DNA from 2 places in the Streptomyces sp. AHA2 genome. Region 1 is predicted to be linked to the other one. Evidence: riboswitches for the same ligand, from Rfam matches in the RefSeq annotation. Region 1 holds a riboswitch; the other holds the start of a gene.
The links. Region 1 has a riboswitch for glycine ahead of gcvT (glycine cleavage system aminomethyltransferase GcvT). Riboswitches for the same ligand answer to the same signal wherever they lie in the genome.

Region 2: linked by a shared signal. The riboswitch ahead of gcvP (aminomethyl-transferring glycine dehydrogenase) and the one ahead of gcvT (glycine cleavage system aminomethyltransferase GcvT) in region 1 are both predicted to bind glycine.

What each region holds. Positions count from the first base shown of each region.
Region 1 covers NZ_JAUQWJ010000007.1:130,042-137,248, forward strand. The annotation lists gene Q5694_RS16775 (ABC transporter substrate-binding protein) at 1-975, opposite strand, end outside; gene Q5694_RS16780 (ABC transporter permease) at 984-1,982, opposite strand; gene Q5694_RS16785 (enhanced serine sensitivity protein SseB C-terminal domain-containing protein) at 2,313-3,113, opposite strand; gene Q5694_RS16790 (enhanced serine sensitivity protein SseB) at 3,240-4,028, opposite strand; gene Q5694_RS16795 (AAA family ATPase) at 4,205-4,873, opposite strand; glycine riboswitch at 5,097-5,196, shown strand; glycine riboswitch at 5,197-5,313, shown strand; gene gcvT (glycine cleavage system aminomethyltransferase GcvT) at 5,388-6,509, shown strand; gene gcvH (glycine cleavage system protein GcvH) at 6,611-6,988, shown strand; gene glyA (serine hydroxymethyltransferase) at 7,003-7,207, shown strand, end outside.
Region 2 covers NZ_JAUQWJ010000028.1:5,778-12,984, forward strand. The annotation lists gene Q5694_RS32195 (FHA domain-containing protein) at 1-933, shown strand, start outside; gene ftsR (transcriptional regulator FtsR) at 983-1,720, shown strand; gene Q5694_RS32205 (bifunctional nuclease family protein) at 1,804-2,277, shown strand; gene Q5694_RS32210 (MerR family transcriptional regulator) at 2,519-3,202, shown strand; gene Q5694_RS32215 (DNA polymerase IV) at 3,273-4,751, shown strand; gene Q5694_RS32220 (PRC-barrel domain-containing protein) at 4,889-5,266, opposite strand; glycine riboswitch at 5,380-5,475, shown strand; gene gcvP (aminomethyl-transferring glycine dehydrogenase) at 5,652-7,207, shown strand, end outside.

The sequences.
Region 1 (7,207 bases):
GGTCTGGTTGGCGTACTTGCCGCGCAGCACCTTCGGCTGGGTCTGCGGCTGCACACCCGTGCCGGCCGCGTCAGCCGTGATCTTGTCGGACAGCAGGTTGTTGTCGACCGTGACCGGGTTGACCTTGAACTTGATCGTGATCTTGTCCGGCAGGGCCTTGCGGATCGGGTCCGTCTTCGGGTCCCACTGCTTGTTCCGCACGAGGGTGGCGCCGCGGCCCTCCTCGTAGGACTGGAACTGGTACGGGCCGGAGGACTGGATGGCCTGGACGTACTTCGCGCCGGTGTCCTTCGCCTGCGGCACGGGGGCCGTCTGGGAGAAGGTCGCCAGGTAGTCGAAGTCGGCGAACGGCTGCTTCAGCTTGAAGACGATCGTCCGGTCGTCCGGCGTCTCGATGGACTTGATGCCCTCGGCGGACTTGTCCTTGTAGGGGCCCTTGTACTTGTCGCCGCCCTGGAGGTAGGCCTTGAAGTACGTCGGGCCGTTGGACAGGGCCTCGGGCGCGAAGTTGGAGCGCTCGATGGCGTACTTGACGTCCTTGGACGTCACCGGGGTGCCGTCCTGGAACTTCACACCCGCACGCAGCTTGTACGTCCAGGTCTTGGCGTCCGGGCTGGACTTGCCGAGGGACTCGGCGAGGTCCGGCACGACCTCCAGGCCTTCCTTGCCCGCGGCCGGCTTGAACGTGGTGAGCGTCCTGCCGTAGAGCCGGGAGAAGTTCTGCACCCAGCCGTAGTACGTGTTGCCCGGGTCGAGGGAGTCCGGCACGTCCGAGTGCTCGTACGTGACCGTCCCTCCCTTCTTGTCCGACGCGTTGACGATCGAGTTCAGCGCGGCGTCCTTCTTGCCGCTGCCTCCCCCGTCGTTGTCGTCGCCTCCGCCGCCGCCGCACGCGGCAGCACCCAGCGACAGTGCCAGGACCGACGCAACGCCGGCGGTCACCCTTCTCGTCTTCACCTGAGGAAGCCCCCTCATTCGATGGATCACTTGCTGCGAGGGTCGAGGGCGTCACGCAGCCCGTCACCCAGCAGGTTGAAGGCCAGGACGGTGATGAAGATCGCCAGTCCGGGCACGAACATGTACTGCGGATCGGCCGTGTAGAGATCCACAGCGTTGCTGAGCATGCCGCCCCAGGAGGCCTGCGGCGGAGCGATACCGACACCGAGGAAGCTCAGCGCGGCCTCGAAAAGGATGTTCGTCGGGATGATCAGCGTCGCGTAGACGAGGATCGGCGCGACGAGGTTCGGGAGCAGCTCCCGGAACAGGATGTACGGGCCGCGCGCCCCGAGGCTCGTGGAGGCCTCGATGAACTCCCGCTTGCGCAGGGTCATGGTCTGGGCCCGCACGATGCGGCCGATGTACGGCCAGCTGAAGAAGCCGATGACGAAGATCAGCACGCTGATGCGCAGCGACAGGCCGTCGAGACCGAAGAACCCGTCCTGCACCGAGGCGGAGATCGAGATGGCGAACAGCAGCAGCGGGAAGGCCAGGAAGGTGTCCATCAGCCTGCTGATGACGCTGTCGATCCAGCCGCCGTAGTAGCCGGCGACGACACCGAGCACGGTGCCGATGCACACGGACAGCAGGGTGGCTCCGCCCGCGACCAGCAGGGAGACCCAGGAGCCGTCGATGATGCGCGCGAGCATGTCGCGGCCGTACTGGGGGTCCACGCCCAGCGGGTGGTCCCAACTCATGCCGCCCCAGCCGCCCTTGGGCGCGAGCAGCGCCGGGTCGATGAGGTCCTGGTTGAACTTGTTGGGATCGAGGCCGAAGACCCACTGGATCGGCTTGGAGAGGACCGCCATCAGCACGAGGAGGATGACGACGACGCCTCCCGCCATCGCCACCTTGTCCCGCTTGAAGCGCATCCAGGCGATCTGGGTGAGCGAACGCCCCTCGATCTGGCTCTTCTTGACCCCGGAGAGCACGGCCTCGGGCTGTGCTCCGGCTTCCGCCCCGGTGGTCTCGATCGGTGCGGTCACGGTGCGATTGACCCCTCTCGGGCCGGCGATCGCCGAGCCCCTGGCTGCCGCTGTAGCGGTTTTGTTTGTCTCGTACACGCGACCGACCGGCCCGTGTCTTGCCGGGAGTCTTCAACGCTTTGGCGATCTGTTGCCAGACTTGGCGGTGAATGGATGCGTAAACGTGATGCTGTCTGGGGGGTTCCGTTATCCGGACAACGGGTAACGGGGGTCGGACGCGTCGTAGCAGGGGCATAGTAGGGCGAATGCGCCCAGGCAGCGCTCATCTACGCGCGGAGAGGTGAACATCCGTCACGTTCGCGAAGGGGTCCGCAGCGGCTCGCGAGACCCTCAGAACCCGCCCTGCGCGGGAGGGTAGCCGTAGCCGGACGCGGGGGCCTGGACGGGGGCGGTGGCGTGGGCCTCGCGGTCGTAGAAGGGGCGGGCCTTGGCCCGCAGCCACATGGCGACCGGGTCGTGCTCGTCCGACATGGCGACGGTCGAGACGGGAAGCCCGTCCGGCACGGCGCCCAGGGACTGCTGCATCATCGCCCGCACGGCGTCCACGGCCGGCGGCGAGGTGTCGTACACGTCCAGTCCGATGGCGAGGTACGGCGCGCCGAGCGCGGGCTGCACCCAGGCGCGGCGCAGCGAGCGGACGGCCGGGGTGCGGTGGGCGTTCTGCGCGAGCAGAGCGTAGAACTGCGGGACCTCGATGGCCGGTTCGGACAGCCGCAGGGGGCCGGCCGGCTGCCGGTCCAGGCCCGTGGCGATCCGCCGCAGGTCGAGCCAGGGGATGCCGACGCCGCCGCCGGGAGCGTGCGGGTTGAGCCAGAGGCCGTAGTGGTCGGGGTAGAGGGCGCGGGCCACGTCGAGCCCGTCGATCACCTCGTAGGAGCGGTTCCAGCCGCTGGCGGACAGCTCCTGGGCGGAGGTGACGCAGGGCGCGTAGCCGTGGCCGTCGACCTCCATCTTTCCGTACTGGGCGTCCGGGGAACCGGCCTGGCCGTGCCACAGGAGCATCCAGATCTGGCCGGTGTGCGGGGTCGCGAGCGCGCGCAGGAGTGCCTCGTAGGCGTCGTAGCGCCCGGGCGTGACCTGGCGCAGCATGTGCTCGACCTGTCCGGCCGCGGCCGTGCCGCTCGCGCTCACCTTTACCGCCCCTTCGTACAACGCCTCGACCGTGACCTAGCTTAAGCCCGCCCACCGGCTCGGGACTTGCCCGCGCGCGGGCGGTGCGCGCGCGGCGGTGACGCGCCCGCACCGCCGTGCCGGCCGCTACCGCTGGTAGAAGGGCCGGACCCGCTCCCTCATCCAGGCGCCCACGGGGTCCTCCGTCACGTCCAGGAGCACCAGATTGACCGGCCAGGGGGCGGGCGCGGCGGTGACGGCCCGGGTGAGCGCCTCCAGGGGCAGGGCGCGCAGGTCGCCCTCCCACTGGGAGAGTTCGACGCCCACGAACATCACGGGGTCGGCGGTCTCGATCGCGGCGAGGCAGCGGCGGGCGGTGACGACGACGCCGATGGCCTCGAACTCGGCGGAGGCGGCGGCGAGGAAGTCGACCGGGTCGTCCTGCCAGTCGGGTTCGAAGAGGCGGACGCGGCCGCCGCTCGCGGGTCCGTCGAGCGGGGTGCGCCCGGCCCGGCACAGCTCGGCGACGGCGGGGGGCGGCAGGGGTATGCCGACCACTCCCCCGGGGTTGATCACGATGCCGGCGTGCGGGGGGAGCCCGCGGGCGAACTCCACGGCGGGGGCGACGGTGTACGACATCTGCGAGCCGGCGGCGAGGTGGAACTGCTCCTCGGAGCTGAACACCGGCACGTACGCCTGGCCGTCCAGCTCCACGGCCGGCAGGTCGAGGGGGCCGCTGTGCGGGCCGCCGCCGTTGGGCAGCGGGACCCAGACGAAGCTCCGCCCGAGCACCTCGACGATCCGCCCGCCGGCCGCGGGCCCGGCGCCCAGGGAGGCCGAGAGCACCTCCTCCAGCTCGTTGCCGGGCCATCCCCCGTGCGAGTGGGTCTGCGTCTGCGCCGGGAAGCCGGCCCCGAACTCCGCCGGAAAGTCCATCTGCCTACCGCCTGCCTCGAGCCACTGCCAGTGCCGCCAGAAGGCTAACGGCTCGACGCCGGGCGCGGCCGGGGCGGGCTGCGGGGCCGCTCCTGCGCACGCGCCGGGGCAGGGCTCCGTCCCTGCCGCCGACGTGCCTGCGGGGGGCGGGTCCCGGGTCCCGGTCCCGTCGAGCGTCAGTCCGTGAACGTGATCCGGTGCAGTGCCGCTGCCGTGTCCCGGTCGGTGAGGACGGCGGAGGCGCAGCCCCGGGGGAGGCGGCCGCGGTGCACCGCGCGCAGGAGGCGGTCCATGGCCGTGCGGTGGCGGCGGAAGGCGTAGCGGGAGACGCCGCGGCCCCGGTCCCGCTGGCCGGCCAGGGCCTGCTCGGGCGTGACGTCGAGGAGGAGCAGGTGCAGGGCGCCGCCTCGGCGGCTCGCCTCGCGGGCGAGCCAGCGGCGGACCCAGGCCTGGGTGCCGCAGTCGTGCACCACCAGCCCCTCACCGGTGCGCAGGGCGCGGCGCAGCCCGGCGTAGTGGGAGAGGCGGACCAGCGGGCGGTAGACCGCGTACGGCAGGAAGCGCGGCATGCGGCGTTCCCAGCGGTCGCGGGTGTCCTGGGAGTCGACGCGCCGGCCCGGGACGGTGCGCCGCATCAGCGTGGACTTGCCGCTGCCGGGCAGCCCGGTGACCACGACGACGTCGCGGGCGCCGAACACCAGCGCCCGCGGGCCGCGGTCGGCGCGCTCGCGCAGGTCGCGCACGGTGGCCGCCGGCAGCGGGCCGCGGGCCGCCCGGGCCGGTACGGCCGGCTGCCCGGGCAGCGCGACGCCCGTGGTCGCGGCGTACGCCCTGGTCCTGTTCACCGTGATCGTCCTCCCCTGGGGCCAGGTACGCCGGTACCCTCCCCGCCGAGTGTAAAGAGACGGTAATGCCGCAGGCCTCTCATTTCGGTGCGGTTCCTGCAACAGGGTTGCCACAGGTCTCCGGGCCCCGGCGCGTGGGACGGCGCACTTGCTGAGAAAGGTCCCCCTGCCGCGCCGGAAGGATGCGTGCAATGATGGGCGCGCCAACTGCATACCGGCCGTTTGAATCCGCGCGGGAGAGTCCCCAGCACCGCTGACGCTGGGGCGCCGAAGGAGCAAGTCCCTCCCTTGAATCTCTCAGGCCCCGTTACCGCGCGGGCGAGGCACATCTGAAAAGCGGGCCCTCCCCTGCTCCGGCAGGCCGGCTCCACCCAAGGTGCAAGCCATGGACCAGCGCGGTCATGGCGAACCTCTCAGGTTCCGATGACAGATGGGGAGGAACGACCTCGCCCTCCCCCACGCTCGAACGAGTTCGCGCGGGAGGTACCCCCATCGCCCTGGGAGACGACCGACTGTGAGCAGTACAGGAGAACTCCGTCACACCGCGCTCGATGCCCTGCATCGCTCGCTCGGCGCGACGATGACCGACTTCGCCGGCTGGGACATGCCCCTGCGCTACGGCTCCGAGCGCGACGAGCACCTCGCCGTGCGCACGAGGGCCGGGCTCTTCGACCTGTCCCACATGGGCGAGATCACCGTCACCGGCCCGCAGGCAGCGGCCCTCCTCGACTACGCCCTGGTGGGCAACATCGGCGGTGTGAAGCCGGGCCGCGCCCGCTACACCATGATCTGCCGGGCCGACGGCGGCATCCTCGACGACCTGATCGTCTACCGGCTGGGCGAGAGCGAGTACATGGTCGTCGCCAACGCCTCCAACGCCCAGGTCGTCCTGGACGCGCTGACCGAGCGCGCCGCCGGGTTCGACGCCGAGGTGCGCGACGACCGGGACGCCTACGCGCTGATCGCCGTCCAGGGCCCGGAGTCCCCCGGCATCCTGAAGTCCCTCACCGACGCCGACCTGGACGGGCTGAAGTACTACGCCGGCCTGCCCGGCACGGTCGCCGGGGTGCCGGCCCTGATCGCCCGCACCGGTTACACCGGCGAGGACGGCTTCGAGCTGTTCGTGAAGCCGGAGCACGCCGTCGAGCTGTGGCAGGCCCTGACCAAGGCCGGCGAGGACGCCGGGCTGGTCCCGTGCGGCCTGTCCTGCCGCGACACGCTGCGCCTGGAGGCCGGCATGCCGCTGTACGGGCACGAGCTGACCACCTCCCTGACGCCCTTCGACGCCGGTCTCGGCCGTGTGGTGAAGTTCGAGAAGGAGGGCGACTTCGTGGGCCGCCAGGCCCTGGAGGAAGCCGCCGCCCGGGCCGAGCAGAACCCGCCGCGGGTGCTGGTCGGCCTGGTCGCCGAGGGCCGCCGGGTCCCGCGCGCCGGGTACGCCGTCGTCTCGGGCGGCGAGGTGATCGGCGAGGTCACCTCCGGCGCCCCCTCCCCCACCCTGGGCAAGCCGATCGCCATGGCCTACGTCGACGCCGCGCACGCCGCGCCCGGCACGTCCGGCGTGGGTGTGGACATCCGGGGCAGCCACGAGCCGTACGAGGTCGTGGCGCTGCCGTTCTACAAGCGGCAGAAGTAGACACTGGCCGTGGGCCGCCCGCGCGGCCCGGCCACCGTCACCCGGTTCACCAGCAGTCCCCCCTTTCACAGCACTCCCGCGCGTACAGGAGAATCCAGGCCATGAGCAACCCCCAGCAGCTGCGCTACAGCAAGGAGCACGAGTGGCTGTCGGCCGCCGAGGACGGCGTGTCGACGGTCGGCATCACGGAGCACGCGGCCAACGCGCTCGGCGACGTGGTCTTCGTCCAGCTCCCCGAGGTCGGTGACACGGTGTCCGCGGGCGAGACCTGCGGCGAGCTGGAGTCGACCAAGTCGGTGTCCGACCTGTACTCCCCGGTCTCCGGTGAGGTCACCGAGGTCAACGAGGACGTCGTGAACGACCCGTCGCTGGTGAACTCGGCCCCCTTCGAGGGCGGCTGGCTGTTCAAGGTGCGGGTCACGGACGAGCCGGGCGACCTGCTCTCCGCCGACGAGTACACCGCGTTCTCCGCCGGCTGAGGAGTCGTAGCCGTATGTCCGTCCTGAACACCCCCCTGCACGAGCTCGACCCGGCCGTGGCCGCCGCGGTCGACGCCGAGCTGCACCGCCAGCAGTCCACGCTCGAGATGATCGCCTCGGAGAACTTCGCCCCGGTCGCGGTCATGGAGGCGCAGGGCTCGGTCCTCACCAACAAGTACGCCGAGGGCTACCCGGGCCGCCGCTACTACGGCGGCTGCG
Region 2 (7,207 bases), on a different contig from region 1:
AAACTGTCTGGTGCAGACGGACGTTGTCAGGATGTCCGGGTCGGCCAGAGTGTTCAGTCAGGGTTCGTCCTGCCCCACGGGCGGGTCTGTTTCGGTCAAGGGGAATCGCCCGTGAAGTTGTTTGCGAAGTTGTTCGGCAAGAGCTCGCGAGAGGGCAGCGACAACGCGACCGCCCGTCATCGCGCACAGCCTGACGCGGAGGGCCAGCGGCCGCTCTTCCGTGACCAGGTGGGCGGTCCGGGCGGCGATGTCTCCGGCGCCCAGGGCGCGCCCTCCGTCGACCCCGCGCAGTCCGGCGGAATAGGTTTCGGCCAGCCGTCAGCCTCAGGTGCGGGTGGGTTCTCCGACCCGTACGCGTCCCACGCTCCGGGTGAGCAGCCGCGGCAGGAGGATCCCATGTCGGCCCTGGTGTGTACGCGCTGCGGCAACCGCAACGCGGAGAACAGCCGCTTCTGCTCCAACTGCGGTGCTCCGCTGCGGGCGGGCGCGGCGGCCGAACGCCCGTCCGAGACGACGTCCACGATCTCCATCTCCGGTCTCGAGGCCTACGACAGCGAGACCACCGGCCAGACGCAGATGCCGACCCTGTCGCCCGAGGCGCAGGCCGCGGTGGACGCGCTGCCGCTGGGTTCCGCGCTCCTGGTCGTGCGCCGCGGGCCGAACTCGGGCAGCCGCTTCCTGCTGGACGGCGATCTGACGACGGCCGGGCGGCACCCGCAGAGCGACATCTTCCTGGACGACGTGACCGTCTCCCGGCGGCACGTGGAGTTCCGCCGCGCCCAGGACGGCTCGTTCACGGTGGCCGACGTCGGCAGCCTCAACGGCACCTACGTCAACCGCGAGCGGATCGACCAGGTCGCTCTGAACAACGGCGACGAGGTGCAGATCGGCAAGTACCGGCTGGTCTTCTACGCGAGCCAGCGGGGCTACTGACCCGCTGCGCTCCCGGGACCGGTGAAGGTCCGTCCGTCAGGGAAGGTCCATGCTTCGAACACCGAGCGGCGGTGCCGGACACGGCACCGCCGCCGCGGACAGTGGGCTGATGAGCATCGGCACAGTGCTGACCGTGCTGCGCGACGAGTTCCCCGAGGTCACCGTCTCCAAGATCCGCTTCCTGGAGTCGGAGGGGCTCATCGAACCGCAGCGGACCCCGTCGGGGTACCGCAAGTTCAGCGCCCACGACGTGGAGCGCCTCGGGCACGTCCTGAGGATGCAGCGGGACCACTACCTGCCCCTGAAGGTCATCCGGGAGCACCTGGAGGCCATGGAGCGGGGTGAGAGCGTCCAGCTGCCCGTCGTGGGCCGTCAGCGGGACGGCGAGGTGGTGACCGAGACACCCGAGGGGCCGACGGCGGCCCGGATCGGGCGAGCCGAGCTGCTCGCCGCCGCCGGCATCGAGGAGCAGCAGCTGAAGGAGTGGGAGTCCTACGGGCTGCTCACTCCACTGGAGGACGGGGCGTTCGACGCCGAGGCGGTGACGGTCGCGGAGCTGATCGGTGAGCTGGGGCGGTTCGGGATCGAGCCCCGGCACCTGCGGGCGATGAAGGCGGCCGCCGACCGTGAGGCGGGCCTCGTGGACCAGGTGGTGGCCCCGCTCAAGCGGCACCGCAACCCCCAGACCAGGGCGCACGCGGAAGCCCGTACGAAGGAGCTGGCGGGGCTCACGGTGAAGCTGCACGCCGCACTGGTGCGCACGGCGCTCGGAGTGCGGCAGCCCTGACGGGGCGGGACGCCGGGGCCGGATCGGGCGCCCGATCCCGGCCCGACTACCCAAACATCCCGGGCACGGCCTAGGGTTGCTGTGTGAACGAGCTCGATGTCGTAGGTGTCCGGGTGGAAATGCCCTCCAACCAACCGATCGTGCTGCTGCGTGAAGTGGGAGGCGACCGTTACCTCCCCATCTGGATCGGACCGGGGGAGGCGACGGCGATCGCCTTCGCCCAGCAGGGCATGGCTCCGGCACGGCCGCTGACCCACGACCTGTTCAAGGACGTGCTGGAAGCAGTCGGCCAGGAGCTCACGGAAGTGCGCATCACGGACCTGCGTGAGGGCGTCTTCTACGCGGAGCTGGTCTTCGCCAGCGGCGTCGAGGTGAGTGCCCGCCCGTCCGACGCCATAGCGCTGGCCCTGCGCACCGGAACGCCGATCTACGGCAGTGACACGGTGCTCGACGACGCCGGTATCGCGATCCCGGACGAGCAGGAGGACGAGGTCGAGAAGTTCCGCGAGTTCCTCGACCAGATCTCGCCGGAGGACTTCGGCAGCAGCAGCCAGTGAGGACCCCGGAGCGGGCGCCTCGCGCAGCTGTGCGAGGCGAGTGAAACGCCCGCATGTGCCGCAGGCGTGTGAGAGCGTCATACGGGCCGCGACGAGGGCATTCGGCTAGCCTTTCCCCGCGACGGGGCACGGGAAACCACTCTCAGGGTGATTATCACTCGGCGTGGCGAGTGTGGCGATCGTTGACGCACCCCTGGTGACTGCCTACCGTCGAGAAGGCAGGTCAAGGACGGAGGTCGGCGTGAGAAGCAGCGGCGACGGTACGGCTGGGGGCGGCCCCGAGCGCAGTCTCAGGGCGAGCGGTCCGTACCCTCCCCCCGGCTCACGGCTCCGCGCGAGCGGGGCGTGTCCCCAGCCCGAGAGTGCGGCCGACCACGTTCCGCAGCGACCCGTGGCGGTGCCGAGCAGCGGAGGGACGACGTCCATGGCGTCCGAGCAGATCGGTTACCGCGGCCCCACGGCCTGTGCGGCGGCCGGCATCACGTACCGGCAACTGGACTACTGGGCCCGCACGGGGCTCGTGGAGCCGAGTGTGCGCCCCGCGTACGGATCCGGGACGCAGCGGTTGTACAGCTTCCGGGACGTCGTCGTCCTGAAGATCGTCAAGCGGTTCCTCGACACCGGGGTCTCGCTGCAGAACATCCGCACGGCGGTGCAGCACCTCAGGGAACGCGGCTTCAGCGACCTGGAGCGCATGACGCTGATGAGCGACGGCGCGACGGTCTACGAGTGCACTTCGCCCGACGAGGTCCACGCCCTGCTGCAGGGAGGCCAGGGGGTCTTCGGGATCGCCGTGGGCGTCGTGTGGCGGGACGTGGAGAGCGCGCTGTCCCAGTTGCACGGGGAGCGCGTCGACACCGGGGAGACCCTGATCGGCTCCAACCCCGCCGACGAGCTGGCCCGGCGGCGCAACCGCGCCGTCTGAGCCGCCGGTCCCGAACCCTGCGGGGCGCCCCGCACGAGCGTTGTCAGTGGGGTAGGGCAGCATCGGAGATGTGAGAACCGCGCCCACGATCCTGCATCTCGACATGGATGCCTTCTTCGCCTCGGTGGAGCAGGCGTCCAAGCCGAGTCTGCGCGGGAAGGCCGTGGTCGTGGGCGGGCTGGGGCCGCGGGGGGTGGTGGCGACCGCGTCGTACGAGGCCCGGGTCTTCGGGGTGCATTCGGCGATGCCCATGGGCCAGGCCCGGCGGCTGGCGCCCCACGCCGCCTATCTCGTGCCGCGCTTCGCCCTCTACCGCTCCATCAGCGAGCGCGTGATGGAGCTGCTGCGGGCCCTCTCGCCGCTCGTGGAGCCCTTGAGCCTGGACGAGGCGTTCGTCGATCTGGAGGCCGGGGGCAAGGCCTGGGACGAGGGCTCGGCGCGGCTGGTCGGCGCGCAGCTGCGGGCGGACATCCGCGCCGTCACGGGCCTCACCGGGTCGGTGGGGCTGGCCGCCTCCAAGATGCTCGCGAAGATCGCCTCCGAGCAGGCCAAGCCGGACGGCCTGGTGGTGATCGAGCCGGGGACCGAGCGGGCGATGCTCGGGCCGATGTCCGTGCGGACCCTGCCGGGGGTGGGCCCGGCGACGGGGGACCACCTGCGCAGGGCCGGGATCACCACGGTCGAGGAGATCGTCGAGGCCGGCGAGGACGAGCTGGTCCGGCTGCTGGGGAAGGCCCACGGGCACGGTCTGTACGCCATGGCGCTCGCCCGGGACGACCGGCCCGTGGTCGCCGAGCGGGAGGCCAAGTCGGTGTCGGTCGAGGACACCTACGACGTGGACATCCACGACCGGACGCGGGTGGGACACGAGGTGCAGCGGCTCGCCGACCGGTGCGTGCGCAGGCTGCGCGGGGCCGGGCTGTCCGGACGGACCATCGTGCTCAAGGTGCGGCGCTACGACTTCTCGACCCTCACCCGCTCGGAGACGCTGCGCGGCCCCACGGACGATCCCGCGGTGATCCGGGAGGCGGCGGCCCGGCTGCTGGACTCCGTCGACACGACGGGCGGGGTGCGGTTGCTCGGTGTGGGTGTCACCGGTCTCGCCGACTACACGCAGGAGGACCTGTTCGCGCAGGCGGCGGGGGAGCAGACCGAGGCGCGAGCACTCGCCGAGGAGCGTCCCACGGCGCCGGCCGAGGAGCAGCCGCCCTCGCTCGCCGAGCGGCGCTGGCCCGCCGGGCACGACGTGCGTCACGCCGAGTTCGGGCACGGGTGGGTGCAGGGCAGCGGCCTGGGACGGGTCACCGTGCGGTTCGAGACGCCCGCCTCCGGGCCGGGGCGGGTACGGACCTTCCGGATCGACGACCCCTTGCTGGAGCCGTCCGATCCGCTGCCGCTGGTGTTATGGAGACGTGGGGGCGGGGGAGCGGCGTCGTTGGGGACGGGGCGGGCGAGCGAGGAACGGGCGGGAGCGGACGCGGTGGCCGTGGTGGAGGACGGTGTGGCCGCCGGGCCGGAGGACCGTCCGTCCGGGGCGGCGTTGGCATAGGCAGGTCGGGTCCGCTCGGACCGGGCCCGGGGATCTGCGCCCAGCGTTCCCCTGAGGGGTTTCCTCGGCCTGGCGGCCCGGACCGTGGGCCGGGTGCCCGGTCCGAAGATGACGGGACAGATCCGCCCGGGGCCGTCCTACGCCTTCGTTTCGTCCGAGCCCGCCAGTCGGCCGAAGTCGCGGTCCGGGAGCGGGGGCGGGGCGGCGATGTCCAAACCGTAGTGGTGGTACAGCTGGAGTTCCTGCTCGGGGGAGAGGTGGCGGCCCACGCCGAAGTCGGGGGCGTCCTTGATGAGGGCGCGGTCGAAGGGGACGTGCAGCGCGCCCTCGATCAGTTCGCTGGGCTCGAGCGGGACGAACGCGTCCCTGCTGAACAGGCCGGTGCGTATCGCCGCCCACTCGGGCTCGCCGGTGGCGTCGTCGAGGTAGACCTCGTCGATGGTGCCGATCCTGGTGCCGTTGCGGTCGAACGCCTTGCGGCCGATCAGACTGCGCGGATCGATGTCGGTACGCACGGGCCCTCCACATGGTCGCAAGTCATCTGTAGACCTAACAAAACGGTACAAGCGGGGATGCGGCCACTCGAAGGCTCGTGCGTTGACCTCGCTGGTACGCTGACAGCGGCTGCTGACCCCGTGCGGGAGAGTCCTCCAGACACCACCGGAGGCGCCGAAGGAGCAAATCCTCCCCGGAATCTCTCAGGCACACGTACCGCACGGACGAGGTCACTCTGGAAAGCAGGGCGGGTGTCGACGGCTTCCGCTCTCACCGACGGTGAAAACCGGACGCCTTCGGGCGATCCGGTGAAGCTCTCAGGTTGAGATGACAGAGGGGGAGGCCGTCCGGGTACCCGCGCCGTGGTGCCCCTCGCAGGTCGCGTCAGACCAGGAGGCCTCCGCAATGACCGCCCACCGCATTCCGCTCTCCGAGCTCGAAGAGGCAGTCCCCTTCGAGCAGCGCCACATCGGGCCCGACCACGAGGCCCGCGCCAAGATGCTGGCCCACGTCGGCTACGGCTCGCTGGACGAGCTGACGGCCGCCGCGGTCCCGGCCGTGATCAAGAGCGCCGAGGCGCTGGACCTGCCGGGCGCCCGCAGCGAGGCCGAGGTGATCGCCGAGCTGCGTTCCCTCGCCGACCGCAACCAGGTGCTCGCTCCCATGATCGGCCTGGGCTACTACGGCACCCACACGCCGCCGGTCGTGCTGCGCAACGTCATGGAGAACCCGTCCTGGTACACGGCCTACACGCCCTACCAGCCGGAGATCTCGCAGGGCCGGCTCGAGGCGCTGCTGAACTTCCAGACCATGGTCGCGGACCTCACCGGACTGCCCACCTCGGGTGCCTCGCTGCTCGACGAGGGCACCGCGGCCGCCGAGGCCATGGCGCTGTCGCGGCGCCTGGGCAAGAACAAGAAGGGTCTGTTCCTGGTCGACGCGGACGCGCTGCCGCAGACCATCGCCGTCATCCAAACCCGCGCCGAGCCGGCCGGTGTCGAGGTCGTCGTCGCCGACCTCGGTGACGGAATCCCCGCCGAGATCGCCGAGCGTGAGATCAACGGCGTACTCATCCAGTACCCGGGTGCCTCCGGAGCCGTGCGGGACATCAAGCCGGTCATCGACCAGGCGCACGGGCTCGGGGCACTCGTCACGGTCGCCGCCGACCTGCTCGCGCTGACGCTGCTGAAGTCGCCCGGGGAGCTCGGCGCGGACATCGCCGTCGGGACGACCCAGCGCTTCGGCGTGCCGATGGGCTTCGGCGGCCCGCACGCCGGATACATGGCCGTCCAGGACAAGATGGCGCGCAGTCTGCCCGGGCGGCTCGTCGGCGTGTCCGTCGACGCCGACGGGAACAGGGCCTACCGGCTGGCGCTGCAGACCCGCGAGCAGCACATCCGCCGGGAGAAGGCCACCAGCAACATCTGCACCGCGCAGGTGCTGCTCGCCGTCATGGCCGGCATGTACGCCGTCTACCACGGGCCCGACGGCCTCAAGGGGATCGCGCAGCGCACCCACCGGTACGCCACCGTCCTCGCCGCCGGGCTCGCCAACGGCGGGGTCGAGGTCGTCCACGGGTCCTACTTCGACACCGTGACCGTGCGGGTCGAAGGGCGTGCCGCCGAGGTCGTCGCCGCTGCCCGGGACAACGGGGTCAACCTGCGCCTGGTCGACGCCGACCACGTCTCCGTCGCCTGCGACGAGACCACCACCCGCGCCCGGCTGCGTGCCGTGTGGGCGGCCTTCGGTGTCGAGGGCGGCGTGGAGGCCCTGGACGCCGCCGCGGACGAGGTCATCCCGACCGCCCTGCTGCGCACCGACGACTACCTGACCCACCCCGTCTTCCACCAGCACCGCTCCGAGACGGCCATGCTGCGCTACCTGCGCAAGCTGGCCGACCGGGACTACGCGCTCGACCGCGGCATGATCCCGCTGGGCTCCTGCACCATGAAGCTCAACGC